4 regions of the Pseudomonas sp. Van50 genome follow, and region 3 is predicted to be linked to each of the others. Evidence: predicted binding sites of a transcription regulator. Region 3 holds the regulator's gene; each other region holds the start of a gene.
What was found. Region 3 encodes FliA, which starts transcription of late flagellar genes. Its sites were predicted from a motif close to CTAAAGTTTNNNNNNNNNNNGCCGNTAA; they were not measured.
Positions count from the first base shown of each region.

Region 1: the regulator FliA is predicted to act here: its motif matches at 4,596-4,623, upstream of ACZ5M5_RS01965 (methyl-accepting chemotaxis protein).
Region 2: the regulator FliA is predicted to act here: its motif matches at 1,463-1,490, upstream of ACZ5M5_RS26245 (methyl-accepting chemotaxis protein).
Region 4: the regulator FliA is predicted to act here: its motif matches at 2,322-2,349, upstream of ACZ5M5_RS14260 (methyl-accepting chemotaxis protein).

Region 1 is NZ_AP024343.1:451,609-459,355, forward strand. Features, by position in the region: gene ACZ5M5_RS01950 (DUF3999 domain-containing protein) at 1-666, shown strand, start outside; gene ACZ5M5_RS01955 (class 1 fructose-bisphosphatase) at 902-1,912, shown strand; gene ACZ5M5_RS01960 (DUF924 family protein) at 1,916-2,512, shown strand; gene ACZ5M5_RS01965 (methyl-accepting chemotaxis protein) at 2,626-4,518, opposite strand; gene ACZ5M5_RS01970 (hypothetical protein) at 4,803-5,057, shown strand; gene ACZ5M5_RS01975 (lipocalin family protein) at 5,089-5,658, shown strand; gene ACZ5M5_RS01980 (formimidoylglutamate deiminase) at 5,781-7,145, opposite strand; gene hutC (histidine utilization repressor) at 7,289-7,747, shown strand, end outside.
Region 2 is NZ_AP024343.1:6,073,699-6,081,445, forward strand. Features, by position in the region: gene ACZ5M5_RS26245 (methyl-accepting chemotaxis protein) at 1-1,406, opposite strand, end outside; tRNA gene ACZ5M5_RS26250 (tRNA-Pro) at 1,554-1,630, opposite strand; tRNA gene ACZ5M5_RS26255 (tRNA-Lys) at 1,724-1,799, opposite strand; tRNA gene ACZ5M5_RS26260 (tRNA-Pro) at 1,805-1,881, opposite strand; tRNA gene ACZ5M5_RS26265 (tRNA-Asn) at 1,889-1,964, opposite strand; gene clpB (ATP-dependent chaperone ClpB) at 2,264-4,828, opposite strand; gene pgeF (peptidoglycan editing factor PgeF) at 4,958-5,683, opposite strand; gene rluD (23S rRNA pseudouridine(1911/1915/1917) synthase RluD) at 5,680-6,642, opposite strand; gene ACZ5M5_RS26285 (outer membrane protein assembly factor BamD) at 6,793-7,747, shown strand, end outside.
Region 3 is NZ_AP024343.1:1,903,994-1,911,740, reverse strand. Features, by position in the region: gene ACZ5M5_RS08425 (flagellar motor protein) at 1-545, opposite strand, end outside; gene ACZ5M5_RS08420 (protein-glutamate methylesterase/protein-glutamine glutaminase) at 545-1,678, opposite strand; gene ACZ5M5_RS08415 (chemotaxis protein CheA) at 1,727-3,979, opposite strand; gene ACZ5M5_RS08410 (protein phosphatase CheZ) at 4,010-4,795, opposite strand; gene ACZ5M5_RS08405 (chemotaxis response regulator CheY) at 4,814-5,185, opposite strand; gene fliA (RNA polymerase sigma factor FliA) at 5,352-6,095, opposite strand; gene fleN (flagellar synthesis regulator FleN) at 6,092-6,922, opposite strand; gene flhF (flagellar biosynthesis protein FlhF) at 7,038-7,747, opposite strand, start outside.
Region 4 is NZ_AP024343.1:3,351,766-3,359,512, reverse strand. Features, by position in the region: gene ACZ5M5_RS14280 (LysR substrate-binding domain-containing protein) at 1-524, shown strand, start outside; gene ACZ5M5_RS14275 (MmcQ/YjbR family DNA-binding protein) at 521-871, shown strand; gene ACZ5M5_RS14270 (DUF1294 domain-containing protein) at 942-1,370, opposite strand; gene ACZ5M5_RS14265 (undecaprenyl-diphosphate phosphatase) at 1,367-2,197, opposite strand; gene ACZ5M5_RS14260 (methyl-accepting chemotaxis protein) at 2,471-4,105, shown strand; gene pnuC (nicotinamide riboside transporter PnuC) at 4,417-4,980, shown strand; gene ACZ5M5_RS14250 (AAA family ATPase) at 4,977-5,501, shown strand; gene ACZ5M5_RS14245 (hypothetical protein) at 5,823-6,269, shown strand; gene ACZ5M5_RS14240 (adhesin) at 6,271-6,864, shown strand; gene ACZ5M5_RS14235 (hypothetical protein) at 6,924-7,747, shown strand, end outside.

The sequences.
Region 1 (7,747 bases), 1.5 Mb from region 3:
CTGCCGTTGCCGCTGGTCTGGTCGCAACCGTTGGCCGGCAGCACGACGAAGGCCGGTGAGTACACCTGGCAGTTGCCCATGGGGCTGAACATCGAACAAGTGCAGGTCGAACTGAGCCAGGCCAACAGCCTGGCGCCGGTGACCCTGGCCGGTCGCCGTGAAAGCAGCCATCCGTGGCAGCCAATGGGCAGTGGCTTGCTCTATCGCCTGACCCAGAACGGCCAGGATGTGGTGCAAAACCAATTGCAACTGTCCGGCCAGACCGTGCAGCAGTTGAAACTGACCGTGGACGAGCGTGGTGGTGGCTTGGGAACCGAAGCCCCGGCCCTGCGCTTTGCCGTACGCCCGACCCAGGTGGTGTTCCTGGCGCGGGGCGAAGGGCCTTACCGCCTGGCGCTGGGCAGCGCGACAGTCAAAGCGGCCAGCTTGCCATTGAGCACGCTGGTGCCTGATTACAAACCGTCGCGCCTGGCGACGCTGGGGACGGCGACGGTGAACGGCGCGGCCATGTCGACGCCGGCTGCGACCCCTGCAACCGCCACCGCGCCTGCGACGGTCGATACCAACTGGAAGAAAATCGGCCTGTGGGCGGTGTTGCTGCTGAGCGTGCTGTTCCTCGCGGCGATGGCGTTCAGCCTGCTTCGCAAGCCGCCGGTCAAGAGCTGAGGTGCGTTCATCGCGAGCAAGCTCGCTCCCACAATAGACCGCGTTCGTCGAAACAACCCGGTCAACTGTGGGAGCGAGCTTGCTCGCGATGGCGTCCTCTCAATCGACAGAAATATCCAAGCGAGCCGCCACCCCGTGAACTCAATCCTCCATATCCCGTCTCATAGGAGGAATTAAGTCCCGACTCGCGCTAAACTGCGCTGGTTTTTCCGCCCCCTATTCTTCGGAGCCGTCCATGTCCCGCGTTACCTTGAGTCGCTATTTGATTGAGCAGACCCGCAGCAACAATACCCCTGCCGATCTGCGCTTTTTGATCGAAGTGGTGGCGCGTGCGTGCAAGGAAATCAGCCACGCCGTCTCCAAAGGCGCGTTGGGTGGTGTCCTGGGCAGCATGGGCACCGAAAACGTGCAGGGTGAAGTGCAGAAGAAGCTCGACGTGCTGTCCAACGAAATCCTGCTCGAAGCCAACGAATGGGGCGGTCACCTGGCCGGCATGGCGTCCGAGGAAATGGACAATGCCTACCAGATCCCGGGCAAATACCCCAAGGGTGCCTACCTGCTGGTGTTCGACCCACTGGACGGTTCGTCGAACATCGACATCAACGCGCCGGTCGGCACCATCTTCTCGGTACTGCGCTGCCCGAACGAGTACTTGAGCCAGAACGAAGCCTTGAATGAAAAGGCCTTCCTGCAGCCGGGCACCGAGCAGGTCGCCGCCGGTTATGCCATCTACGGCCCCCAGACCATGCTGGTGCTGACCCTGGGTGACGGCGTCAAGGGCTTCACCCTGGATCGTGAGATGGGCAGTTTCGTACTGACCCACGAAGACATCACCATTCCTGAAACCACCCAGGAATTCGCCATCAACATGTCCAACCAGCGTCACTGGGAAGCCCCGGTGAAACGCTATGTCGAAGAGCTGCTGGCAGGCGAAGAAGGCCCGCTGAAGAAGAACTACAACATGCGCTGGGTCGCCGCGATGGTTGCCGACGTGCACCGGATCCTGACCCGTGGCGGCTTGTTCATGTACCCGCGCGACAGCCGCGAGCCGTCCAAGCCGGGCAAGCTGCGCCTGATGTACGAAGCCAACCCGATGTCGTTCCTGGTGGAGCAGGCGGGCGGCGCTTCCACCGACGGTCACCAGCGCATCCTCGATATCAAGCCTGAAGGTCTGCACCAGCGCGTGGCCGTGTTCCTCGGTTCGAAGGAAGAAGTGGCTCGCGCCACGGCTTACCACAAGGAGTAAAGCATGGCCGAGCCTTGGCAGCCGTTGCTCGATTGGTGGTTTGGTGCAGCCCAGACACCGGACGAAATATCGGCTGACAGGGGCAAGCTGTGGTTCGGCAAAGGCCATGATCGCCAGGCGCAAGAGCGCTTCGGCGATCGGGTCGAGCAGGCACTGGCCGGCGGATTGACCGACTGGGCGCAACGCCCGGAAGGTTGGCTGGCCCTGGTGCTACTGCTCGATCAACTCCCGCGGATGATCTTTCGCGACACCCCCAAGGCTTTTTCCGGCGACCTGCGTGCCCAAGCGCTGGTGGCTCAAGGCCTGGCGGCGGGTTTCGACCGACAACTCAAGCCGATCCAGCGCGTATTCATCTATCTGGTACTCGAACACTGCGAAAACCTGGCGGTGCAGAACGAAGCCGTGTCGCGGTTTATCGACCTGGTCCGAGAGCAACCGGAAGCGGAACGGGCGGTGTTTGAAGACAACCTGGATTATGCCGAGCGGCACCAGAAGATCATTGCCCGGTTTGGACGGTTTCCCCATCGCAATGCGGTGTTGGGGCGCGAGTCCACGGCTGAGGAAATCGAGTTTTTGAACAGGCCTGGGTCCAGGTTCTGATTCTTTCGATCTAGCTGACGCCGCTATCGCGAGCAAGCTCGCTCCCACAGTTGACCGCGTTCGAAGTCATCAATGTGGGAGCGAGCTTGCTCGCGATGGGGCCCTTGAAAGCGCTAGATCCGGAAACTACCCACCAACTGCTTCAACCGCGCCGCCTGCTGTTCGAGGTCGGCACAGGCCCGCAAGGTGGCTTGCAGGTTTTCCACGCCTTCCTGGTTCAGCGTATTGATCTCGGTGATGTCGACGTTGATCGATTCCACCACGGCGGTCTGTTCTTCAGTGGCGGTGGCCACGGATTGGTTCATGCCGTCGATTTCACCGATACGCTGGGTCACGCTGCCCAGTCGCTCGCCGGCCTGGTTGGCGATGCCGACGCTGCTTTCGCTCTGGCGCTGGCTGTCGGTCATGGTCAGCACCGCTTCCCGTGCGCCGACTTGCAGCTCTTCGATCATCTTCTGCACTTGTTGCGCCGAGTCCTGGGTGCGGTGCGCCAGGTTGCGCACTTCATCGGCCACCACCGCGAAGCCGCGCCCGGCTTCACCGGCCCGGGCCGCTTCGATGGCGGCGTTGAGGGCGAGCAGGTTGGTCTGCTGGGAAATGCTGGTGATCACCTCAAGAATCTGGCCGATGTTCACTGTGTTGCTGTTCAGGGTTTCGATGTTGCCGCACGAATCGCTGATCTTGGCCGACAACTGCTGCATGGCCGCGATGGTTTTATCCACGACTTGCTGGCCGTCTTCGGCCAGGTTGCGGGCCTCGCTGGAATGTTGCGAGGCGAGGGCGGCGTTCTGGGCGATTTCCTGGGCAGCGGCGCCAAGCTGGTTGATGGCCGCAGCCACGCTGCTGGTGCGCGATGCCTGCTGGTCGGAGTTGAACATCGACGAGTTGGACGCGCTGACCACGCGCAAGGCGACTTCGTTGACCTGGCCGGTGGCCGAGGCCACTTCGCGGATCGAGGTGTGGATGCGTTCGACAAAACGGTTGAACGACGTGCCCAGTGCGCCGAATTCGTCATGGCCGTGAATGACCAGGCGCCGGGTCAGGTCGCCTTCGCCTTCGGCGATGTCATGCATGGCGCGGCCCATGGTCAGCAGCGGTTGCATCAGCACGCGGATCAACATGCCCAGCAGGGCGATGATGAACACCACCGCGATGATCATGGCGATCAGCGCCGACGTGCGGAACTCACTGAGCATCGCCAGGGCGGTGTCCTTGTCGAGCACCAGCGCCACGTACCAGTCGGCGCCCGGCACGCCGTTGACGCGGGTGAAGGAGATGAATTGGGTCTGGCCGTCGAGGTCGACTTCCTTCACCCCCGGGCTGATCTGCGGCGCGCCGTTGGGGTAGGCCTCGGCCAGGGTCTTGAGCACGCGCTTGCTGTCGGGGTGGATCAGGATCTTGCCGTCGGCGCTGACGATGAACGCGTGGCCGTGGCCGCCGAAGTTCAGCGAGTTGATGATGGCGCTGATGCTGGACAGGTCGATGTCCGCACCGGCCACGCCGATCATCTGCCCCTGGCGCTGTACCGGCGTGGCGACGGTGATCACCAGCTTGCCCGACGAGGCGGCGATGTACGGTTCGGTGACGATGGTTTGCTGTGCGCTGTTGGCGGCCTTGTACCAGCCACGGGCGCGCGGGTCGTAGTCGGCGGCGCGATTGCCGGCCGGTACCGAGAACATCACGCCGTCAGTGCCGCCGAAATAGCTGAGCTGAAAGTTGCCGGTGTACGCCGGCAGGCCCACGGCGCGCTTGAGGCTGTCGGCACTGTTGCCGTCCACGGCGATCTGCTGGGCCAGCGACTGTAGCAATTGGATACGGCCGTCGACCCACGTCTGGATGTTACGGCTGGTCAGGTTGCCGAGCTCCTGCATGGAGGTCTCGGTGCTGGTATGCAGGCTCTGGCGTTGACGATAGTCGTTGAACAGGATGAAACAGGCGAATGCGACGGCCACCACGAGGGCGGCAGCCAGCAGGATTTTATGGCTGAATTTCATGTTTCTGGTCATTAAGAACACTACTGCGAAGGGGCGGGTCAGGGAGGGCTGTCAATTTGCCATAGCGCGGGATTTTGCGCTGTGACTTTTTATCGGCGCCAAAGCCCGACCCATCAGGCGCCAGGGCCTCAGTCCCGACGAAAGGTACGACGGCGTCACAAACCGGGTGACTCATCGATGAAACACCTCTGCACAGCCAATAAATACTGGGGGTGTCAGGGAACCAGATAGGGGTTTTCTCTTCTAAGGATCAGGTTGGCACCCTGCCACCTCCCTTCCGTTCCAGGAGTTACACCATGTCGCTGCGATCTATCGCTCTGCTGTTTATGTGCGTCGTGTTGACCGCATGCAGCAAGGTCAACCAGGAAAACTATTCGAAACTGTCGGCTGGCATGCCCAAGGCCGAAGTCGAAACGTTGCTGGGGAAACCGACCGATTGTTCAGGCGCACTCGGCATGTCCAGCTGCACCTGGGGCGACCAGAAAAGCTTTATCAGCGTGCAATACGCCGGTGACAAAGTGTTGATGTTTTCCGGCCAAGGCCTGAAGTAAACCGAGGCCAGAGGCCTGCGGGAGAAAAATAATGATGCGGTTAGTTTTTGTGCTTTTGGCTGGCCTGGTATTGGCCGGCTGTGCCACTTCTGGCGAGGATCCGTTGGCGCCCAAGACGGTCAACAGCGTCAACCTCAAGCGTTACCAAGGGACCTGGTATGAGTTGGCCCGTCTGCCCATGTATTTCCAGCGCAATTGCGCGCAATCGGAAGCTCACTACATCCTCAAGCCAGACGGCAACGTGGGTGTGCTCAATCGCTGCCTGACCTCGGACTGGCAGTGGGAGGAGGCCAGGGGCACGGCCACGCCGCAGGTGCCGGGCAAGACCGACAAGCTCTGGGTCGAGTTCGACAACTGGTTTTCACGGATCGTGCCGGGCGTGGCGAAAGGGCAATACTGGGTGCTGTACGTCAGCGATGACTACAAGACCGCCATCGTCGGCGACCCGAGCCGCCGCTACATGTGGCTGCTGTCCCGCACACCGACCGTCAATAGCGTCGTGCGCGAGGAACTGCTGAGCAAGGCGCGCCAGCAGGGCTATGACACGACACGACTGATCTGGCGAGCGTCGGATCGGCAGATGGCCAAGACTTCGAATTGATCGGCTCCTGAGAACCCATGTGGGAGCGAGCTTGCTCGCGATGACGGACTTCCAGCCAACCTTAGTGTTGAATGTGAAGGCCTCATCGCGAGCAAGCTCGCTCCCACATCTTTTTATCCGCGTCAGTCTAGAAGTTCGCGCAATACCTGGGTGAACGCCCGAGCGCTTTCCTCTTCGCCGGCATGACGCCCATCACGCACAACCCACCGTCCACCGACCATCACATCCCGCACCTGACGATCGCCGCCGGCAAACAACCAGCGATTGAGAATCCCGTCGCCATTGGCCGTGGCCAGGTACGGGTCGTTGCCATCGAGCACCAGCCAGTCGGCGCGCTTGCCGATGTCGAGGGCACCGACCGGTTGCCCCAGGGCCTGGGCGCCGCCTTCCAATGCCGCGTCGAACAAGGTGCGGCCGACCATCGGCTGATCCGCCCGATACAAGCGGTTGCGCCGTTGGTCGCGCAGGCGCTGGCCATACTCCAGCCAGCGCAATTCTTCGACCACGCTCAAGGACACATGGCTGTCGGAACCGATACCCAGGCGCCCGCCCTGGGCGAGGAAATCCACGGCCGGAAAAATCCCGTCCCCCAGGTTGGCTTCGGTGGTCAGGCACAGGCCGGCAATCGCCCGGCTCTTGGCCATGAGGCTGACTTCCTGGGCGTTGGCGTGGGTGGCATGAACCAGGCACCAGCGCTGGTCGACTTCGGTGTTTTCGTACAGCCATTGCAGCGGGCGGGCGCCGCTCCAGCTCAGGCAGTCGTCGACCTCCTTCTGCTGCTCGGCGATGTGGATGTGCACCGGGCAATCACGGTCGCTGGCGGCCAGCACGTCCTGGATCTGCCCGGGTGTCACGGCGCGCAGCGAGTGGAAGCACAAGCCCAGGGCCTGGGCCGGTTGCCCGGCCAGGATCGATTGCAAGCGTGACTGAAGCTTCAAGTAGTTTTCGGTGCTGTTGATGAACCGGCGCTGCCCGTCATTGGGCGCCTGGCCGCCAAAACCGGAATGGCTGTAGAGCACCGGCAGCAGGGTCAGGCCGATGCCGGCGGCGCTGGCGGCGTGGCTGATGCGCAGGGCCAGCTCCGCCGGGTCGGCGTAGGGTGCGCCGTCGGTGTCATGGTGCACGTAATGGAATTCGGCGACCGAGGTGTAGCCGGCCTTGAGCATTTCGATGTACAGCTGGCGGGCGATGATGCCGAGTTGATCCGGGCTGATTTTTCCGACGAGGCGGTACATCAAGTCGCGCCAGGTCCAGAAACTGTCGTTGGGATTGCCCGCCACTTCCGCCAGCCCGGCCATCGCCCGTTGAAAGGCATGGGAGTGCAGATTCGGCATGCCCGGCAACAGCGGACCGCCCAGCCGTTCGGCGCCGTCTGCGTGGGAACCGGCCTGGATATGGGTCAGGACGCCCTTGGCATCGACCTCAAGACGTACATCATGGGCCCATCCACTAGGCAGCAGCGCGCGTTCGGCAAAGAAGGCGGACATGGTTCAACCTCATCGTGCGTAATTTGTATATACATATACAGACGTTTGCCTGGCCGGTAAACTCCGGCAAGCTAGCAACCTTATTCGCAGAACAGGGAACCGCCGTGCCGACTCCGCCTGCCAAACCGCCGCTGGCCGCACACATGGGTGACAGTCCGGCGCCCTTGTACGCCCGCGTCAAACAGATGATCACCCAGCAGATCGACAGTGGAAACTGGCCGCCGCATTACCGCGTGCCGTCGGAAAGCGAGCTGGTCAGCCAGTTGGGCTTCAGTCGCATGACCATCAACCGTGCCCTGCGGGAAATGACCGCCGACGGCCTGTTGGTGCGCATGCAGGGGGTCGGCACGTTCGTCGCCGAGCCCAAGAGCCAATCCGCGTTGTTCGAAGTGCATAACATCGCCGACGAAATCGCCTCCCGTGGTCATCGCCACACCTGCAAGGTGATCACGCTGGAGGAAGAGGCGGCCGGTTCCGAGCGAGCCCTGGCCCTGGACATGCGTGAAGGCCAGAAGGTGTTCCATTCGCTGATCGTGCATTTCGAGAACGACATCCCTGTGCAAATCGAGGACCGTTTCGTCAACGCACTGGTGGCGCCGGAC
Region 2 (7,747 bases), 2.9 Mb from region 3:
ATGGTCTGCAGCGCGTCCCCTGCCCGCTCCGCCATGGCCAGGGTGCTGGCGGCGCGACTGGAACTGGCCTGCATGGAATCGAGTGCCTGGGTGGCACCGCTGCGCATGCCCTGGACCATTTGCTCGATTTCCTGGGTCGATTGCTGCGTGCGATAAGCCAGCGCCCGGACTTCGTCCGCCACCACCGCAAACCCACGTCCGCTCTCACCCGCCCGGGCCGCTTCAATGGCGGCGTTGAGGGCCAGCAGGTTGGTCTGCTCGGCGATGGCGCGGATCACGTCCAGCACCTTGCCGATATCCTGCGATTGGTTGGCCAACGATTGCACCAGGCCACCCGTCACCTGCACATCGCTGGCAAGGGCACCGATGGCATCGACTGTGTCGCTGACCCGCTGCTGCCCCAGGGACGCCGATTCACTGGACTGACGCGTGGCATCGGAGGTGGAAACCGCATTGCGCGCGACCTCTTCCACGGCCGTGGTCATTTCAGTGACCGCCGTGGCAGCTTGTTCAATTTCATTATTCTGTTGTTGCAGGCTGTGGGTGCTGTCGAGCGTGACGGCGTTCAGCTCATCAGCGGCGGTGGCCAGCTGTGCAGCCGAGCCGCTGATGCCCTGCAGGGTTTCCCGCAGGTTCTGCTGCATGGTCGCCAGCGCCTTGAGCAAGCGGCTCACTTCGTCGTTGCCATGGGTCTCGATCGGTCGGGTCAGGTCACCTCGGGCCACGCTCTCAGCGGCATTCAGCGCCTCGCCCAAGGGTTTGACGATACTGCGGGTGAGCAGCATGGCCAGCACGACCGTGGCCAGGGCCGCGAGCACCACGAACAGGCTGACGATCATCCGGGAGTTGGTGTAGTGCTCCTGGGACTTCTGGCTCTCGATGGACACCTGTTTGGAGAACAACTCCGCCAGATCGTTGAGCTGCTTGCCGGAACCATCCACCACGGTCTTCATGTCCACCAGCAACAGCTTGATCAGCTCGTCCCGACGCCCCTGCTCCGCCAGGGTGAAGGATTGCGCGATACCGGTACGGTAAGCGGCAAAGGTCTGCTTGAATTGGTCGTAAAGGGCCCTGCCTTCAGGCGTCACGACAAGCTTTTCGTAAGCCGCGATTTTTTCGCCCAGTTCTTTGTCACGGGTGTCCATTTGTCCGCGGTACACCGGGATATTCTTCGGGTCCTGGTCCAGGGCCATGCGCAGGGAAATCGTGCGGATACGCAGCATCCACTCGCGAATCTCATCACCTCCACGGATGCTGGGCAGCCATTGGGTTTCCACGGCGACTTCACTGTCACGGATGCTCGACATCTGCCCCAGCGCGAATACCCCGAGCAACGCCACCAACACGGCAATCAAGGCAAAACCCAACGCGGCACGCGGGGCAATATTCAACTGACGAAGAACCATAAGGGGTGCCTTTTTTTATTGTTGGCCTGAGATGGGGCCACGCCCCTGTCGCTGGGTTATCGGCAGGTCGTACGACGACTTAAGTCAGTCCACTTTATTACGGGCAAAAAAAAATCCCCGTATCTTTCGATACGAGGATTTTCAATATGGTCGGGGTAAGGGGATTCGAACTCCTGACATCCTGCTCCCAAAGCAGGCGCGCTACCGGACTGCGCTATACCCCGGTAAAAAAAAGGCGACCTTCGCAAGTCGCCTTCTCGATCAGCGCTTTTGGCCTCTGATCTTAAGATTCGATTCCAGCGAACTGGTTTCAAAAATGGTGGGTCGTGTGGGATTCGAACCTACGACCAATTGGTTAAAAGCCAACTGCTCTACCAACTGAGCTAACGACCCAAATATGGTCGGGGTAAGGGGATTCGAACTCCTGACATCCTGCTCCCAAAGCAGGCGCGCTACCGGACTGCGCTATACCCCGATTGAAATGGCTCCGTGACCAGGACTCGAACCTGGGACCCAATGATTAACAGTCATTTGCTCTACCGACTGAGCTATCACGGAACTGATATTTCAAGCTACAACGTTGAAGCTAGCTTCAACCTCTTCTACCCTTACGCATCGCTGCGTTCGTGTGTCTGAGGCGCGCTATTCTACAATCTTCAAAACCTCTGTCAACCCCTTAAATTGCTTTCAAGACAATGATTTGCAACTTATTTTGGATTCCTTCTCAGTGAGAAGTCGCCCTTGGGGTGACGTACTGCGGGGCGCACTTTACAAGCCTTTTCCTTTGAGTTCAACGGCCTGATGAAAAAAATGGCCTTGCAAGGCAAGGCCATTTCCATCGCCGACAGAGCCGCCCTTCAGTTGAAGACGATTTCGTCGTTCTCCACCGTACCGGTTACGGTTTCGCCCGGCATGAAGCGACCGGACAGAATCAACTGCGCCAGCGGGTTTTCGATCCAGCGCTGGATCGCTCGTTTGAGCGGCCGCGCACCGTAGACCGGGTCGTAACCCACCGCGATCAGCTTGTCCAAGGCCTCGTCGCTCAATTGCAGCTTGAGCTCGCGCTCGGTGAGACGGCTGCGCAGACGACCCAATTGGATCTCGGTAATGCCGGCAATCTGATCCCGGGCCAACGGCTCGAAGATCACCACCTCGTCGACCCGGTTGATGAATTCCGGGCGGAAGTGGGTAGAGATCGCATCCATCACCGCCGCGCGCTGCGCCTCACGGTCGCCCACCAACTCCTGGATCTGTGTCGAGCCCAGGTTGGAGGTCATCACGATCACCGTGTTGCGGAAGTCCACCGTACGTCCGTGGCTGTCGGTCAGACGACCATCCTCCAGCACTTGCAGCAGGATATTGAACACATCCGGGTGCGCCTTCTCGACCTCATCGAGCAGGATCACCGAGTACGGCTTGCGACGCACAGCCTCGGTCAGGTAACCACCCTCTTCATAGCCGACATAACCCGGTGGCGCACCGATCAGCCGTGCCACGGAATGCTTCTCCATGAACTCGGACATGTCGATGCGCACCATGGCCTCTTCGGTGTCGAAGAGGAACTCGGCCAGCGCCTTGCACAGCTCGGTTTTACCGACGCCGGTCGGGCCGAGGAACATGAACGAGCCACTTGGACGATTAGGGTCCGACAACCCGGCGCGGGACCGGCGCACAGCGTTGGAGACCGCCACTACCGCTTCTTCCTGGCCAATCACGCGCTGGTGCAGCAGGCTTTCCATCTTCAGCAGCTTGTCGCGCTCGCCCTCGAGCATTTTCGAGACCGGAATGCCGGTCCACTTGGACACCACCTCGGCGATTTCTTCCTCGGTGACCTTGCTGCGCAGCAACTGGTTTTCGCTCTTGCCGTGCTGGTCGACCATCTGCAGGCTGCGCTCCAGGTCCGGGATCACCCCGTACTGCAGCTCGGCCATGCGGTTGAGGTCGCCTTTGCGGCGAGCCGCTTCCAGTTCCTGGCGAGACTGTTCGATCTTTTGCTGGATCTGCGCCGAGCCCTGGACCTCGGCTTTCTCCGAGTTCCAGATTTCCTCGAGGTCGGAATACTCGCGTTCGTGACGAACGATTTCTTCCTGCAACCTTTCCAGACGTTTCTTCGCCGCTTCGTCGCTTTCTTTCTTCAGGGCCTGGGACTCGACCTTGAGCTGGATCAGGCGCCGCTCCAGGCGATCCAGCACTTCCGGCTTGGAGTCGATCTCCATGCGGATGCGGCTGGCCGCCTCGTCGATCAGGTCGATGGCCTTGTCCGGCAATTGACGGTCGGTGATGTAGCGGTGGCTGAGCTTGGCCGCGGCGATGATCGCGCCGTCGGTGATCGCCACCTTGTGGTGAACTTCATAGCGCTCTTTAAGGCCGCGCAGGATGGCGATGGTGTCTTCTTCGCTCGGTTCCTCCACCAGCACTTTCTGGAAGCGCCGCTCCAGCGCCGCATCCTTCTCTATATATTGGCGGTACTCGTTGAGCGTGGTCGCGCCGACGCAGTGCAACTCGCCCCGGGCCAACGCAGGCTTGAGCATGTTGCCGGCGTCCATCGAACCCTCGCCCTTGCCCGCACCGACCATGGTGTGCAGTTCGTCGATGAACAGGATGATCTGCCCTTCTTGCTTGGACAGTTCATTGAGCAAAGCCTTGAGCCGTTCTTCGAACTCGCCACGGTACTTGGCACCGGCGATCAAGGCCCCCATGTCCAGGGACAACAGGCGCTTGCCCTTGAGGCCGTCCGGCACTTCGCCGTTGATAATGCGCTGGGCCAGGCCCTCGGCGATGGCGGTTTTACCCACGCCTGGCTCACCGATCAGCACCGGGTTGTTCTTGGTGCGGCGTTGCAGCACCTGGATCGTGCGGCGGATTTCATCGTCGCGACCGATCACCGGGTCGAGCTTGCCTTCCTCGGCGCGCTTGGTCAGGTCGACGGTGTATTTGTCCAGCGCCTGGCGTGACTCCTCGTGATTGGCGTCGTTGACCGCTTCGCCGCCACGCAGGTTGTTGATGGCATTTTCCAGGGCTTTCTTGCTCACCCCTTGGCCGAGCAGCAGCTTGCCGAGCTTGCTGTTCTCGTCCATGGCGGCGAGCAGCACCAATTCGCTGGAAATGAACTGGTCGCCCTTCTGCTGGGCCAGGCGGTCGGCCTGGTTGAGCAGTCGCGCCAGATCCTGGGACATGTTCACGTCACCGGTCGGATTCTGGATCTTGGGTAACTGGTCGAGCTCCTTGGCCAGTTCTTTGCGCAGGCTGTTGACGTCAAAGCCGACCTGCATCAACAGGGGCTTGATGGAGCCGCCCTGCTGTTCAAGCATGGCCTGCATCAAATGCGCCGGTTCGATACCGGGGTGGTCCAGGCCGACGGCCAGGGACTGGGCATCGGACAGGGCCAATTGTAATTTGCTGGTTAAACGATCAATACGCATGGGTCACCTTCCTTTTGAGCAGGCCGGACCTAAACACATCCTGAATGAAGAAACCTGCCAGATACCCTTATAGATGTGGTCGATTCTGGAAGTTTCAAGCAGCGCAGCCTTGATGCAGATCAGGGAAGTCTAGCGTTCGATCCAGATCAACGAGGCAAAGCGGCCGGTGCGCGGGTTGCGCCGGTAGGAGAAGAAACGCGGGTCGTTCACGGTGCAGAGGCCCCCACCGTACACCGCGGTGACACCGCGCGCCGCCAGCCGCAAGCGGGCCAACTGATAGATGTCAGCAAGGAATTTGCCAGCATTGGGGCTCGCGGCAAAGGCTTTTACCGCCTCAGGCAGTTGCGCGATGAAGGCTTCACGCACTTCCGGCCCGACTTCGAACGCTTGCGGCCCGATGGCCGGGCCGAGCCAGGCCAGGATTTCATTCGCGGGCACGGCAAGGTTGTCGAGGGTGGCTTCCAGCACACCGTTCGCCAGCCCACGCCAACCGGCATGGGCCGCCGCGACACGGGTGCCGGCACGGTTGCAGAACAGCACCGGCAGGCAATCGGCGGTCATCGCCGTGCAAGCGATACCCGGCGTGGCGGTCCAACTGGCATCGGCGGTCGCCACCTGGGTCGGGTCAGCCTCGACCACGGCAATGCCGTGGACCTGCTGCAGCCAGGCCGGGGTGATAACGAATTGATCGGTGAGACGACGGCGGTTTTCAGCGACGGCCCTAGGGTCGTCGCCCACATGGTCGCCCAGGTTGAGGCTGTCGAACGGCGCCAGGCTGACGCCGCCCTCGCGGGTGGTGACGCAGGCCTTGACCCGGGCCGGCGCGGGCCAGTCGGGCGTCAGCCAGGCACTCATCCGACGAACGCCTCGCGGTCCTGCTTGAGCAACGTCAGCAGCCAGACGAAATCATCCGGCAACGGCGATTCCCAGCTCATGCGTTTGCCGGTCGTCGGATGATCAAGCTCCAGGAAACGCGCGTGCAGTGCCTGGCGCGGGAAATTCTTCAGCGATTCGACCATGGTCTGGCTGGCGGCTGGCGGAATGCGGAAACGACCGCCATAAGCCGGGTCGCCCACCAACGGGAAGTTGATGTGGGCCATGTGCACACGGATCTGGTGGGTACGACCGGTTTCCAGCTTGACCCGCACGTGGGTGTGGGAACGGAAACGCTCCAGCACACGATAGTGGCTGACCGCCTGCTTGCCACCTTCCATCACCGCCATGCGCTGGCGCTGCTGGCCGTGACGACCGATCGGGGCGTTGATCTTGCCACCGGCGGTGACGACCCCGATCACGATGCATTCATAGATGCGGCTGACACTGCGGCTTTGCAGCTGTGTGACCAGCTGTGTCTGCGCCTGGATGGTCTTGGCCACCACCATCAGGCCGGTGGTGTCCTTGTCCAGGCGATGGACGATGCCGGCACGGGGCACATTGACGATGTCCGGTACGTGGTGCAGCAAGGCGTTGAGCAGCGTGCCGTCGGCATGACCGGCCGCCGGGTGCACCACCAGGCCCGCAGGCTTGTTGATCACCAGGATGTCATCGTCTTCATAGACGATGTCCAGGGCAATGTCCTGGGCGACCCATTCTCCCTGGGCCTCCTGCTCGGCAGTCAGTTCGAGGATAGCGCCGCCATGGACGATGTCGCGCGGACGAATCACCGCCCCATCCACAGTCAGGCGGCCGTCCTTGATCCAGGCGGAAAGGCGCGAGCGAGAGTGCTCGGCAAAGAGTTGTGCGGCGACTTGATCGAGGCGTTGGCCGCCCAATTCGGACGGCACCTCTGCGCGAAGTTCTATTTTATCGGACATGCTCGGACTGGGCGTCGGCACAGCCTTTGGTTTCGGCTGCGCGCTTGTGGTTAAATACGGCGTCTTTTGCCCCGAGGCTTTCAACGGGGCGCTCATCATAACAGGACGGCCCCGCCCAAGACAGCGGCCGTCATAGGGACGCAAGCCGCCATGCAAGTGAAACACCTGCTGCTGATCGCCATCCTCGCATTGACTGCTGCTTGCTCGTCGAAGGAAGTCGTAGACGAAAACCTGAGCGAAGTCGAACTGTACCAACAGGCGCAGAACGACCTGGATAACAACAGCTATACCAGCGCCACCGCCAAGCTGAAGGCGCTGGAGTCGCGGTATCCGTTCGGGCGCTATGCCGATCAGGCCCAATTGGAGCTGATCTACGCCAACTACAAGAACGCCGAGCCGGAAGCCGCCAAATCCGCCGCCGAGCGTTTCATTCGTCTGCACCCGCAGCACCCGAACGTCGATTACGCCTATTACCTCAAGGGCCTGACCTCCTTCGACCAGGACGTCGGCCTGCTGGCGCGCTTCCTGCCGCTGGACATGACCAAGCGTGACCCGGGTGCCGCGCGCGACTCCTACAACGAGTTCGCCCAGCTGACCAGCCGCTTCCCCAACAGCCGCTACTCGCCGGACGCCAAGCAGCGCATGATCTACCTGCGCAACCTGCTGGCCTCCTACGAAATCCACGTAGCCGACTACTACCTGACCCGTCAGGCCTACGTCGCCGCCGCCAACCGTGGCCGCTACGTGGTGGAAAACTTCCAGGAAACCCCTTCGGTGGGTGATGGCCTGGCGGTGATGACCGAAGCCTACCAGCGCCTGCACCTGGACGACCTGGCGGCCACCAGCCTGGAAACCCTCAAGCTGAACTACCCGGATCACCCATCGCTGGTCGATGGCCAGTTCACCCCACGGGTCGACGAAGCCGACAACCGTTCGTGGCTGAGCAAGGCGACCCTGGGCCTGATCGAGTCCCGTCCACCGCTGCCGCCGGGCGAAACCCGCGCCAACCAGGACGTACAGCGTCAGTTCCAGGATGCCAAGGAAGCCATCCCGAACGAACTCAAGCCCAAGGATGAAAATGGCGACGTGATCGAAGAAGAAGAGC
Region 3 (7,747 bases):
ATACCACTGCCCAACTGCGATGGATCAGCCAGGTTGCCCATTACGTGGATAAGGCCCATCACCGCACCGATGATGCCGATGGTCGGCGCGTAGCCGCCCATGCTTTCGAATACTTTGGCCGCTTCGATGTCGCGGCTTTCCTGAGTGTAGAAATCCACTTCCAGAATGCTGCGAATGGCTTCCGGCTCGGCGCCGTCCACCAGCAATTGCAGGCCTTTGCGTGAGTAGCTGTCGGGTTCGGCGTCGGCCACTCCTTCCAGGCCCAGCAGGCCTTCCTTGCGAGCGGTCAGGCTCCAGTTCACCACGCGGTCGATGCCACCGGCCAGGTCGACACGAGGCGGGAACAGAATCCAGATCAGCACCTGCATGGCCCGCTTGAAAGCGCTCATGGGCGACTGCAACAGCGCCGCGCCAATGGTGCCACCGAGCACGATCAACGCCGCAGGGCCGTTGGCCAACGCGCCCAGATGACCGCCTTCCAGATAATTGCCGCCAATGATGGCGACGAACGCCATGATGATGCCAATCAGGCTGAGCACATCCATTACAGGCAGGCCTCGACCAGGTGTCTACCGATGTCGTCCAACCCGTACACCGCGTCGGCAAGATCGGCTTTGACGATGGCCATCGGCATGCCGTAGATCACGCAACTGGCTTCGTCCTGGGCCCAGATCGCACTGCCGCCCTGCTTGAGCAACCGTGCGCCTTCGCGACCGTCGGCGCCCATGCCGGTGAGCACCACCGCCAGAACTTTGTCACCGTAGGACTTGGCCGCGGAACCGAAGGTAATGTCCACGCACGGCTTGTAGTTCAGGCGCTCATCGCCCGGCAGGATTTTCACCGCACCACGGCCGTCGATCATCATCTGTTTGCCACCCGGCGCCAGCAATGCCAGGCCCGGACGCAGGATGTCACCATCCTCGGCTTCCTTGACGTTGATGTTGCACAGTTTGTCCAGACGCTCGGCAAACGCCTTGGTGAACGCCGCCGGCATGTGCTGGATCAGCACGATGGGCGCCGGGAAGTTGGCCGGCAATTGGGTCAGGACCCGTTGCAGTGCCACCGGGCCGCCCGTGGACGTCCCGATCGCCACCAGCTTGTAGGCTTTGCGCTTGGGTGCCGGCGACGTTGCACTGGCAGGTGCCGAACGCGTCGGCGCGGGTGCCGGGGCGCTGCGTACCGGGGCCGGATTGAAGCTGCTCGATGCCGTCGGCGCTGGCGCAGGGCTTGGCGCCGCAACCGGGGCTGACGCCGGTGCGCTGTAGGCACCGACACGACGATTGCTGCGGGAAATGCTATGGACCTTTTCGCACAGCAACTGCCGGACTTTGTCGGGGTTGCGCGAAATGTCTTCGAAATTCTTCGGCAGGAAATCCACCGCCCCGGCGTCCAGCGCATCGAGGGTTACCCGGGCGCCTTCGTGAGTCAGGGACGAGAACATCAAGACCGGGGTCGGGCAGCGCTGCATGATATGCCGCACGGCCGTGATGCCATCCATCATCGGCATCTCGTAGTCCATGGTAATCACGTCCGGCTTGAGTGCCAGGGCCTGATCGATCGCCTCTTTGCCATTAGTCGCGGTACCGACGACCTGAATACTCGTGTCCGCCGAAAGAATTTCCGAGACGCGGCGACGGAAAAAACCCGAATCGTCCACCACCAGGACTTTAACTACCATAAACACTCCGTTAGACGAGGCGCGGCGCTGGGCCGCCCCCCTCCAGAATCAAATACGCCGGGCGGCGTAACGCTTGAGCATGCTTGGCACATCGAGAATCAACGCGATGCGGCCGTCGCCGGTGATGGTGGCGCCGGACATGCCCGGGGTGCCTTGGAGCATCTTGCCCAACGGCTTGATGACCACTTCTTCCTGGCCCACCAACTGGTCGACGACGAAGCCGATCCGCTGGGTGCCCACCGAAAGGATCACCACATGGCCCTCGCCCTGCTCCACATGAGCCGCGGAGCTGACCAGCCAGCGCTTGAGGTAGAACAGCGGCAATGCCTTGTCCCGTACGATCACCACTTCCTGGCCGTCCACCACGTTGGTGCGCGACAGGTCGAGGTGGAAGATCTCGTTGACGTTGACCAGCGGGAAGGCGAAGGCCTGATTGCCCAGCATCACCATCAAGGTCGGCATGATCGCCAAGGTCAACGGGACCTTGATGACGATCTTCGAGCCCTGGCCCTTGGTCGAGTAGATGTTGATCGAACCGTTGAGCTGGGAAATCTTGGTTTTCACCACGTCCATGCCCACGCCACGGCCCGACACGTCGGAAATCTCGGTCTTGGTCGAGAAACCCGGGGCGAAGATCAGGTTGTAGCACTCGGTGTCGCTCAGGCGGTCGGCGGCATCCTTGTCCATTACACCGCGTTTCACCGCGATGGAACGCAGCACGTTCGGGTCCATGCCTTTGCCGTCATCGGAGATCGACAGCAGGATATGGTCGCCTTCCTGCTCGGCGGCCAGGATTACCTTGCCGCTGCGGACCTTGCCCGAGGCTTCGCGTTCTTCCGGCGACTCGATGCCGTGGTCGACCGCGTTGCGCACCAAGTGGACCAGCGGATCGGCCAGGGCCTCGACGAGGTTCTTGTCGAGGTCGGTCTCTTCACCCACCAGTTCCAGGTTGATTTCTTTCTTGAGCTGGCGAGCCAGGTCGCGAACCAGGCGCGGGAAGCGCCCGAAGACTTTCTTGATCGGCTGCATCCGGGTCTTCATGACCGCGGTCTGCAAGTCGGCCGTGACCACGTCGAGGTTCGACACGGCCTTGGACATGGCTTCGTCCTGGCTGTTGAGGCCCAGGCGCACCAGACGGTTACGCACCAGCACCAGTTCGCCGACCATGTTCATGATCTCGTCCAGGCGTGCCGTGTCGACCCGAACGGTGGTCTCGGCTTCGCTGGCCGGTTTTTCCGCTGGCGCAGCCGCCGGAGCCCGGGCTGGCGCCGCGGCGGCGGCAGCGGCAGGCTTGGCGGGCTCGGCCTTGGGTTCCGGTGCCTTGGCAGCGGGTTTGGGCGCAGCCTTGGCCGCCGGTGCCGCCGCGGTGGCGGCAGGCGCGGCAGACGCCGTACCGACTTCGCTGAACTTGCCCTTGCCATGCAGCTCATCGAGCAGCGATTCGAATTCGTGGTCGCTGATCAGATCGCTGCCAGCGGCAGCGGCGGCCGGCTTGGCCGGGGTCGGCGCCGAAGCGATGGCCGAATCCAGTGCGTCAACGGCAAAGGTGCCCTTGCCATGCAACTGGTCGAGCAACGCTTCGAATTCGTCGTCGGTGATGTCGGAGCTGTCGCCCGCCGCTTTCGCGGCGACCGGTGCCGTCGGCGGGACGACCGCATCCGGCGCGAACTGGCCCTTGCCGTGAAGCTGGTCGAGCAGCGACTCGAACTCGGCATCGGTGATTTCATCGCTGGCAGCCCCGGCGGCTTGTGCAGCAGGTGCGACCTGAGCAGCCGGCGCCTCGGCCTCGGCCTTGACGGTATTCAGGGAGTCCAGCAGTTGTTCGAATTCGTTATCGGTGATGTCGCCCGATTCTTCGGCGACCGGCTCTTCAACCACCGCTTCGGCAACCGGCGCCGCTTCGTCAGCCGATTGCGGCTCGGCCAGGCGTGCCAGCGCGGCGAGCAACTCAGGGGTGGCAGGGGTGATCGGCGAGCGCTCGCGCACTTCGCTGAACATGCTGTTGACCGCATCCAGCGCTTCGAGCACCACGTCCATCAATTCCGAGTCAACGCGACGCTCACCCTTGCGCAGGATGTCGAACACGTTCTCGGCAATGTGACAGCACTCCACCAGCTCGTTGAGCTGGAGGAAGCCGGCGCCTCCTTTTACAGTGTGGAAACCGCGAAAAATTGCATTGAGCAAGTCTGCATCATCGGGTCGACTTTCCAGCTCGACCAGTTGCTCAGACAGTTGCTCTAGAATCTCGCCGGCCTCAACCAGGAAATCCTGAAGGATCTCTTCATCGGCGCCGAAGCTCATTAATGGCTGCTCCTAAAACAGGGCTAAAACTCAGAATCCAAGGCTGGACAGCAAATCGTCCACATCGTCCTGACCGGACATAACGTCTTCTCTTTTATCGGCATGAATTTGCGGACCTTCACCCTGAGAGAGATGTTTTTGTGGATCTTTTTCAGCAAGCATCGCTTCACGGTCGTGTTCGATGCCTGCAAAGCGGTCGACCTGGCTGGCCATCAACACCAGTTTGAGCAGGTTGCTTTCCACTTCGGTGACCAACTGGGTCACACGCTTGATTACCTGGCCGGTCAGGTCTTGATAGTCCTGGGCCAGCAGAATGTCGTTGAGGTTGCTTGCCACGGCGCGGTTCTCGGTGCTGCTGCGCGTCAGGAAACCGTCGACCCGGCGGGCCAGCTCCCGAAACTCTTCAGCACCGACTTCACGACGCATGAACCGGCCCCAGTCGGTGCTCAAGGCCTGGGCCTCTTCGCTCAGGCCATTGACCAGCGGCGTTGCGCTTTCCACCAGATCCATGGTGCGGTTGGCCGCGGCTTCGGTCAGTTTGACCACATACCCCAGGCGCTCGGTGGCGTCGGTGATCTGCGAGACTTCCTCGGCCTGCGGCATGTGCGGGTCGATCTGGAAATTGACAATCGCGCTGTGCAGTTCACGCGTGAGCTTGCCCACTTCCTGATACAGACCGCGGTCACGGGTCTGGTTGAGCTCATGGATCATTTGAACCGCATCGCCAAAGCGACCTTTTTCAAGGCTGTCGACCAGTTCGCGGGCATGTTTTTTCAGGGTCGATTCGAAATCGCCCATTGAAGATTCGTTGTCCATAGCTCCCCCGTGGCGCCGTTAACCGATGCGTTCGAAGATTTTTTCGATCTTCTCTTTCAACGCCTGGGCCGTGAAGGGTTTGACCACATAGCCGTTTACACCGGCCTGGGCCGCTTCGATGATCTGCTCGCGCTTGGCTTCGGCAGTGACCATCAACACCGGGAGATGCTTGAGTTTTTCGTCGGCACGCACCTGGCGCAGCAGGTCGATACCGGTCATGCCTGGCATGTTCCAGTCGGTGACCAGAAAATCGAAGTTGCCACTGTGCAACATCGGGAGCGCAGTGGTCCCGTCATCTGCTTCGGCCGTGTTGGTGAACCCAAGGTCACGCAACAGGTTTTTAATGATCCGCCGCATCGTTGAGAAGTCATCAACGATGAGGATTTTCATGTTCTTGTCCAATTCGACCTCCAAGCAGTCTTAAACGCGCCCAGCACCTGGACGCGCCATTTCAATCAATCCGGCACAACACTCGACAACGGTCTGGAGCACAACGGATGGAGACTGGCACAGCACCTGCCAGGCCAGCCTCGTCGCAGTGTCCCCACACTGCCTGTCAACGCGCTCGCCACTCCCCCAAACGCCCCCGCAAACGGGCCGCGCACTGGCTGTGTAACTGGCTGACCCGCGATTCGCTGACCCCCAGGACCTCACCGATTTCCTTGAGGTTCAGCTCTTCGTCGTAGTACAGCGCCAAGACCAGCCGCTCACGCTCCGGCAAATTGGCAATCGCATCCGCCAGCGCACTCTGGAAACGTTCATCTTCCAGGTCACGCGACGGCTCCATGTGAGCACTCGCGTTATCCTCGTGCAGCCCTTCGTGTTCGCCGTCCTGCAACAGGTCGTCGAAACTGAACAGGCGGCTGCCCAAGGTATCGTTCAAAATCCCGTAATAATCGTCGAGACTCAACTGGAGTTCGGCCGCAACTTCGTGATCTTTAGCGTCACGCCCGGTTTTAGCTTCAATTGCCCGAATCGCGTCACTGACCATGCGGGTATTGCGGTGCACCGAACGCGGCGCCCAATCGCCCTTGCGGACCTCATCGAGCATCGCCCCGCGAATGCGGATACCGGCATAGGTCTCGAAACTGGCACCTTTGCTGGCGTCGTATTTGTTCGACACTTCAAGCAGGCCGATCATGCCGGCCTGGATCAAGTCCTCGACCTGGACACTGGCCGGCAACCGCGCCAGCAAGTGGTAGGCAATACGCTTGACCAGTGGCGCATAACGCTCGATCAATTCGTATTGGGCGTCCCGTGCCGATTTTTTGTAGAGATGGTTGTAACCGCTGGCTGTCATAGCACGGGCCCTGCTGTTTGTTGCACAAGACGCTCGACGAAAAATTCCAGATGCCCGCGGGGGTTGGCCGGCAGTGGCCAGGTATCGACCTTCTGGGCGATCGCCTTGAACGCCAGCGCGCATTTGGAACGTGGAAAAGCTTCATAAACGGCGCGTTGCTTCTGGACGGCCTTGCGTACGCTTTCGTCGTACGGCACGGCGCCGACGTATTGTAGGGCGACGTCCAGGAAGCGATCGGTGACCTTGGTCAACTTGGCGAACAGGTTGCGCCCTTCCTGCGGGCTCTGGGCCATATTGGCCAGGACGCGGAAGCGGTTCATGCCATAGTCGCGGTTCAGCAGTTTGATCAGGGCGTAGGCATCGGTGATGGACGTCGGTTCGTCGCAGACCACCAGCAGCACTTCCTGGGCGGCGCGGACGAAACTGACGACCGAGTCGCCGATGCCGGCCGCGGTGTCGATCACCAGCACATCGAGGTTGTCGCCGATGTCGCTGAAGGCCTGGATCAGGCCCGCGTGCTGGGCCGGGGTCAGGTGGACCATGCTCTGGGTACCGGAGGCAGCCGGCACGATGCGAATCCCGCCAGGTCCCTGCAACAGCACGTCGCGCAGTTCGCAACGGCCCTCGATCACGTCCGCCAGGGTGCGTTTGGGGGTAAGCCCCAGCAGCACGTCGACGTTCGCCAGGCCCAGGTCGGCGTCCAGCAGCATGACCCGTCGGCCAAGCTCTGCCAGAGCCAGGGACAAGTTCACTGACACGTTAGTCTTCCCGACGCCACCTTTGCCGCCGGTCACCGCGATCACCTGTACGGGATGCATGCTGCCCATGTTCGTTCTTTACCTTGTCTTCTTAGACGGAGGCCACATTACTGGCTGCGCGTTCGCATAAGGAACAATGCATGGCAGACCATCGATGTAGGTACAAAAAATATTCATGATTACCTCAGCCGACCTGCTTGGTCGGGCTGTGGTAGATGTCAGCGAACATGTCAGCCATGGCTTCTTCGCTGGGTTCTTCCTGCATTTGCACACTCACGGCACGACTGACCAGTTGATGACGGCGCGGCAGATGCAAATCATCCGGGATCCGCGGCCCATCGGTCAGGTAGGCCACCGGCAGTTCATGACCGATCGCCAGGCTCAACACCTCGCCCAGGCTTGCCGTTTCGTCCAGCTTAGTCAGGATGCAGCCAGCCAGTCCGCAGCGTTTGTAGCTGTGGTATGCGGCGGTTAGAACCTGTTTCTGGCTGGTGGTTGCCAACACGAGATAATTTTTTGACTTGATACCGCGTCCGGCCAGGCTTTCGAGCTGCATGCGCAGGGCCGGATCGCTGGCTTGCAGGCCGGCGGTATCGATCAGCACGACGCGTTTGCGCAGCAGCGGCTCCAGCGCCTGGGCCAGGGATTGGCCCGGATCCACATGGGTCACCGACACATTGAGGATCCGGCCCAGGGTCTTGAGTTGTTCCTGGGCACCGATGCGGAAACTGTCCATGCTCACCAGGGCGATGCTCTGGGCGCCGTACTTGAGTACATAGCGGGCGGCGAGCTTGGCCAGGGTGGTGGTCTTGCCCATGCCGGCAGGACCGACCATGGCAATCACCCCGCCCTCCTCCAGCGGCTCGACTTCCGGCGTGGCGATCATCCGCGCCA
Region 4 (7,747 bases), 1.4 Mb from region 3:
ACCGCCGGGTTGACCTGATCGGCGAAGGCATCGACGTGGCGTTGCGCGTGCGTGACCTGGGGGACGAAGACCCGCTGTTGATGACCCGGCGTTTGCGCCGGGCACGACTGATGCTGGTGGCCAGCCCGGCCTTCGTCGAAGGACGGCGGATCGAGACCCCGAACGATCTGGAGGCGTTGCCGGTGCTGGGGGCGTTGGAAGCCGATCGCCTGGTGCATCTGCGTCTGGTCAAGAGCGATGGACAGCGTGTGGAACTGAGCCTGGAGGCTCGTCTGGGCATCGATGACTTCATTGTGCGTCGAGCCTGCACCCTCGCCGGCCTGGGCTTCACTTTATTGCCGAGCATGTATTGCGAGCAGGAATTGCGGGACGGCACACTGGTGGAACTGCTGCCGGGATGGTCGTTGCCCGACGGCTGGCTACAGGCGGTCTACCCGCATCGGCGCGGCATGTTGCCAGCGGTCCGCGCCTGGATCGATCATTTGGTGGAAGCCTTCGAGGGCTGTGGAGATAGAACACTATGAGGTTGAGCGAAGAGGATGTCGCGCAGTTTTGCCTGGGTTTGCCCGGTGCCAGGGAAGACTACAAATGGGGCGGCGTGCGGGTGTTTTCCATCGCCGGGAACAAGATGTTCGCCCTCCAGGGCCTGCGGGGCGACTCGTTGGCGTTCAAGGTCGACAAGGATCTGTTCCTGGGTCACTGCGACCGGCCAGGCATTCACCCCGCGCCTTACCTGGCACGGGCCCAGTGGGTCATCATGCAGCTACCCTACCCGCTGGGGGCCGAAGAACTGCGTGGCCTGCTGCAACGCTCGCACCAATTGGTGGTCGGCAAGTTACCGAAGCGTACCCAGGTCGGGTTGTTGCTGTAGTGGCGGCGCGACTGACCCGCCGCCATCGCGAGCAAGCTCGCTCCCACAGGTTTGAAGTCAAGCTGGTTGTCTAGGACAACGCCAACAGATAACCACCCAGGAACAACTGGTCGATCCAGAACACCTGGTGCAACAGTACGATGAACCAGAACACCACCTGGAACGAGACTTTGCGGGTCTTGTGGCGAAACAGCTGCTGGGCCAGCAAGGCTCCAGGCCAACCGCCGGCCAGCTCCAGTGCATGCAGCACGTTCTCCGGGGTGCGCCAGGCCTCGGCGCGCGCCTTGCGCTTGTCGCTCCAGTACAGCAGGAACGCCACCACACTGACGACACCGTAGGCTGCCATCGGCACCCACGACACCGCCCGCAGCCCGAACAGCAGCGAGCCGAACAGCGGCAAGGCGCAGAGCAGCGCAAAGACCATCAGCTTGAGCCGCAGGTGCTGCACAGCGCCGCCGGCATTGCCCCCTGCGCGTTTACGGGCGCCTGAATCGTTCATGGCTTGGCGGCGGTCCAATCCACCCAGCCGAACTGCCAGGTGGCCAGGATCAACAGGCCAAAGGCGATGCGATACCAGGCGAACACGGCGTAGCTGTGGCTGGCGATGAACCGCAGCAGGCCCTTGACCGCGATCATGGCGAAAATGAACGCCGTGACAAAACCAATGGCGAACACCGGGAAATCCGCCGGGACGAACAGTTCGCGGTACTTGTAGCCCGAGTAGACGGCTGCGCCGACCATGGTGGGCATCGCCAGGAAGAACGAGAACTCGGTAGCGGTTTTACGCGACAGGCCAAACAGCAAGCCACCAATGATGGTCGCGCCGGAACGGGAGGTGCCCGGGATCATCGCAATGCACTGGGCCAGGCCGACCTTCAACGCATCCTTCCAGGAGATCTCGTCCACCGTTTCGGCATGCACCTGGTGCTGGCGCTTCTCGGCCCAGAGCATCACCACACCACCCACCACCAGCGCGGCGGCTACGGTGATCGGGTTGAACAGATAGTGGTGAATCCAGTCTGCAAACAGCACGCCCAGGACTACGGCAGGCAGGAAGGCGATCAGCAGGTTGGCGGTAAACCGGCGGGCGCCGGGTTGCGTCGGCAGGCCCAGCACCACGTCGAAGATCTTGCGCCGAAACTCCCAGACCACCGCGAGGATCGCGCCAAGCTGGATGATGATGTTGAATGCCATCGCTCGTTCGCCACCGAACTCGAGCAAGTCGGCGACAATGATCTGGTGTCCCGTGCTGGAAATCGGCAGAAATTCCGTCAAACCTTCCACTACGCCAAGAATCAGTGCCGAAAAGGCGGTCCACAAATCCATTCATCCCCCAAAAAAGACGCTGTTCATGCAGGTCTTATCAATATTCAAGTGTCATGCAGGTACACGCAGCGGCTGCACGATAACCGCGACCTTTCAAAAAAAACCAATGAAAAATCAGAACAGGCTCAGGTTTTGCGCTGCGGGGCCGAAATCCTATCAGACAAGCCCTGATAACGCTGCCGCGTTATGACCCAGATCAATCATGGATAGCCGCCGGGCGCTAAAGTGCCGGCCGTCGTTAATGACAAGAATAAGAACCCGGAGTGACAGCGTATGAATAGCTTGCGCAGTGTGTCGATCAGCCGACGCTTGTGGCTCATCCTGATCGTGGCCATCGTGATGTTGTTCACGCTCGGCGCCTTCATGCTCAAGCAGATCCACACGGACCTGTATCAGGCCAAGGTGCAGAAGACCCAGCATGTGGTGCAGACCGCCAGTGGTGTACTGAGCTACTACCATGGCCTGGAAACCGCTGGGACCCTGACCCGCGAGGCGGCGCAGAAGCAAGCCCTCAGCGCGGTACGAGGCCTGCGCTATGACCAGAGCGACTATTTCTGGATCAACGATCTGACGCCGGTCATGGTCATGCACCCGACCAACCCGAAACTCGAAGGCCAGAATCTCTCGGCGATCCGCGACCCGAACGGTTTTGCGCTGTTCAACGAAATGGTCGCCATCGCCAAGGCCAAGGGTGCAGGGATCATCGACTATCTCTGGCCCAAGCCGGGCGCCGAAGCGCCAGTCGGCAAGACCTCCTACGTCAAACTGTTCGAACCGTGGGGCTGGATCATCGGTTCCGGTGTGTACGTGGACGACGTCCAGACAGAATTCCGGTCCCAGTTGATCAAGGCTTCGTTGATTGGGTTGGCGATCACCCTGGTCATGGGCCTGCTGCTGACCCTGATCGTACGCAGCATCGTCCGCCCGCTTCAAGAGACCGTCAACGCCATGGCCAATATCGCCAGCGGCGAGAGCGACCTGACCCGCACCCTCGACACCCACGGCCAGGACGAAGTCACCCAACTGGCCCGGCACTTCAACGCCTTTACCGCCAAATTGCGCCAGGTGGTGAGCCAGTTGCAGGAGTCGGCCAGTGCACTGGGGCAATCTTCCAGCGAATTGGGCAACGACGCGGCTCAAGCCCAGGAACGCAGCCAACAGCAGTCGCAGCAAATGGAACTGGTGGCCACCGCGATCAACGAAGTGACCTATGGCGTGCAGGATGTGGCCAAGAATGCCGAGCACGCGGCCAGTGAGATGCGCGACGCCGAATCCCAGGCCCAGCAAGGCCAGGTCAACATCGATGGCAGCTTGCAGCAGATCGACCGCCTGTCCCAGACCATCGATCAAGCCGTGGAAGTGATTCGCACCCTGGCCAGTGAAAGCACCCAGATCGGCAGTGTGCTGGAGGTGATTCGCTCCATCGCCGAACAAACCAACCTGTTGGCCCTCAACGCCGCGATCGAGGCCGCCCGCGCCGGCGAGCAAGGCCGAGGCTTTGCGGTGGTCGCCGATGAAGTGCGGTTGCTGGCCCAGCGTACACAGAAATCCACCGCCGAGATCCAGGCGATGATCGAGCGCCTGCAAACCCATTCCGAAGCCGCCGTGAAAGTCATCGGCGACAGCAGCCGTGCCTCGCAACTGACCATCGAACAGGCCGGCCTCGCCGGTGCCAGCCTCAACGCCATCGGCCAGGCCCTGCGCAACCTCAACAGCCTGAACGCCTCCATTGCCAGCGCCACCCTGCAACAGGCCCATGTGGTGGAAGACATCAACCAAAACGTCACCCAGGCCGCCGGACTGTCCCACAGCACCGCCATGGCCGCCGAACAATCCAGCCAGGCAAGCAGCCGCCTCAAGGCACTGAGTGAACAGTTGAACGGGTTGCTCAAGCAATTCCGGGTCTAACGATCGGTGGATGATCCCTGTGTGGGAGCGGGCTTGCTCGCGATAGCGGTCGCACATTCAGCATTGATGCAAGCTGACCCACCGCTATCGCGAGCAAGCTCGCTCCCACATTGGTTTGGTGTTGGTTCCAAGCTTGGTATTCACAGCTCCCACATTGGTTTGGCATGGGTCTCTGGTTGGGTGTCAACCACAAATCCCTTGTGGGAGCGAGCTTGCTCGCGATAGCGGCAGCCCATCCGACATTGGTATTGGAGCTCTCCACGCCATAGCGTTTACAATCGCCGCCCTCTCCTCTTTCCCAAGGAATCGCCATGTCCGGGCTTGAACTGTTTGCCGCAGCCCTCGGCGTGATCGCCGTCTGGTTGACCGTCAAGCAGAACCCCTGGTGCTGGCCCATCGGCCTGGTCATGGTGCTGCTGTACAGCTGGATTTTTTTCGAGGTGAAGTTGTACTCGGACATGCTGCTGCAGGTTGTCTACGCGGTGCTGCAACTCTACGGCTGGTGGCAATGGACCCGTGCCGGGCGCAATCATGATGGGCGCCAGGTCAGCCGCCTCGGTGGGCCATCGGTGTTGCTCGGCCTGGCCATCGGCGCGGCGGGCAGCTTGCTGTTGGGGGCCGCCATGGCCCACTGGACGGACGCCGCCCAGCCCTGGCTCGACGCCGCGCTCACGGGGTTCAGCCTCGTGGCCCAGTGGTGGATGGCGCAAAAACGCGTGCAATGCTGGCCGCTGTGGATCGCCCTGGACGTGATTTTCGTTGGCTTGTTCATCTACAAGGGCTTGCACCTGACCGCCGCACTCTATGCCCTGTTCACCCTGCTGGCCGTGCAAGGCTGGCGCGAATGGCGCGCCGACCCGGCCCTGCGCGCATGAAGGTGGTGGTCCTGACCGGCCCGGAATCCAGCGGCAAAAGCTGGCTGGCGGCGCAATTGCAGGAACACTTCGGTGGCGTGCGGGTGGATGAGTACGTGCGCCATTTCATGGAGCAGACCCAACGCGATACCTGCCTGGCCGACATCACCGACATCGCCTCCGGCCAACTGGCCTGGGAAGACCAGGCGCGTGCCCATCGGCCGGCGCTGCTGATCCTCGACACTCACCTGTTGAGTAACATCCTCTGGAGCCAGACCCTGTTCGGCGATTGCCCGGAGTGGCTCGAACCGGCGCTGCTGGCCCGTCATTACGACCTGCACCTGTTGTTGAGCCCTGAGCAGGTCGAATGGACGGGCGACGGTTTGCGTTGCCAGCCCGAGTTGACGGAACGGCTGGCGTTTTTCCAGGCGATCGAGACTTGGCTGAGGCGACATCGGCAACCTTTCCAGGTCATTCAGGGCAACTGGGTGCAACGCCGCCAGCAAGTGTTTGCAGCCGTTACCCGACTGCTTGAAGCCTGAGCACCGCTGGATTTGTTTCACTTCTGAAACAGCGCACGCGTACCAAACCCTGATTCAACCCCGTTTCATGTCCTTGTCATCAAGACTGTCAAGCTGCTGAAACACTCGCCTGAAAGCCTGGATCCAGAGCCCTGGAACGGCTGATGGCCATTTGGCCGCCAGGCGCCTGTCTCAACGCTGAAACAGTATCCCTTCCCGGGGCTCCCTGCCTTAATCCAACCCATTGAATTGGCAGATATTTCAAAACACGGCACAACACCTGCTCTTCCTCACTTCGCAACGCTGGACCAGGGCCAGCCCACCGAAGAAGGAATCGATGCCGTGGGGACTTTCGAAAGAAGTTTGACCTGTCTGCTCGTGATCGGCTGCGCCGCCAGCGCAACGCTCAGCCTGCCAGTACAGGCCGAGGGCAACGGCGTCATCGTACTCAGCCGTGACGTACAACCCATCGCAATCGGTCGCAACGGCGGCAAAGACCCCTACCCGACCACCGTCAATGCCAACCCCTCCGAACGAATCAACCAAGCGACCGCCAGCATCGAACTGAGCGATGGCGAATTCGCCAGCGTGGCCAGCGGCTCGTCGATCCGCAACATCGTCACCCCCAATACCGGCGTGCAGGGTTTGAACGTGGTCACCAACCCCAACGGCATGCCGGGCATGAATGCCGGTCACGGTGGCGGTAGTGGTGGAGCGATCTCCGGCACCATCAACCGCTCGTTGAGTTCCGGCCTGGCCCCGCTGGGTCGGCTGGCGGGAGGTCAGTGACATGAAACCCGTGCTGTTTCTACTCGCCCTGATCATGCTTTCCCTGCTCAGCTCTTTCACCGTATTTGCCGATTCGGGTGTTGCGGTGGTCAGCAGCGCCAACCTGCAGGATTCCGGCAGCCATTACACCGGCAACTTCAACGTCAACCAGGCGGCCGGCGACCAGATCCAACAAACCAACACCCGGGCCATCGCCATTGGCGACCACGCCCAGGCAAGCACCCACGTGCGGCAACGTATCGACACCCAGGCCAACCCTTCCATGAACGCCACCGCCCGCATCGGTGGCCATTCCTTCAGCAACGGCAACGGCGTGCTGGGCGTCAACCAGTCCGCCGGGGCCAACAACCAGATGGCCAATGTCATGCGGGTGGGCATCAGTGCTCATCCGCAGAGCATGGACGACAGCGCCCTGTCCCAACAGAACGTGGCGTTGTTACCGAACTCAGGAGCAACTGGCGCCCCAACCGGCAGTCGCCAGGTCGTTACCAGCGACCAGGCCTTCACCGGCAGCCGAGGGGTAATCCAGGTGAACCAGAGCGCCGGGGTGGGGAACCGAATGGCTAACACCCTGAGCATCCGGGTCGCTGATTGACCTGGGGGCTACATAAGAAAGTACCGACACTTAACCAACGACACGCAAGGAGAAACACCATGAAACCTACAATGGCACTCAAACCATTGGTTTTCGCTCTCGCCGCGGTCATGGCAATGGCTGCACAGGCCGATGGTAACGGGCGTGGCAACGGCCACGGTAACGGCCACGGCAATCAAGGCCCAAGAGGTCCGTCGCTCGAGCAACTGCTCTCTATCAGCGCCGGGGCTGGCGCGACCGTGCTGGATGAGCAAAACAGCGACGGCAACGTCGTGACCAACCAAGCCACCCGCAACACCGCTGAAGCCACTGACTCGCTCAATGGCAGCAACGGCAACATGGGCGCCAACATTGCCGGTGGCGACGGCAACCAGCAGGACAACGCCGCCGCCCTGGCCACCGCCGACGAAAGCTTCATCTTCGGCTCGGCTGTCGCCGCCTCCAGCGCCACGCAGGTCAATAACAACAACTACGTCAAGAACAACTCCACGCAAAACAACGCCTCGCTCACCAATGCGGGCAACAACGGCTCCGGCAACATCGGTATCAACGTGACCGCCGGGAACTTCAACCAGCAGAAAAACAACCTGGCCATTGCCGTATCCGGGGGCCGTGTCGCCCAGGCCTCGGCCTCGGCTGACCAGTCCTCCACCGGCCTTGTGGTCGACAACAAAGGCGTGCGGACCTACAAGACCGACACCCTCACCAGCACCTACAGCGCCTCAGGCACGTTCAAGGCAAAAGGTACCGGTACCGCCGAAGACAACGACCATGGCGGCTGGGGCAACAAAGGCGGCTACGGCGGCGGTCATGATGACGACAAGTTCAAGTTCTCCGCCGTGGGGACTTTCGAACTGGCCGGCAGCAACACCCAGCAGGTGCT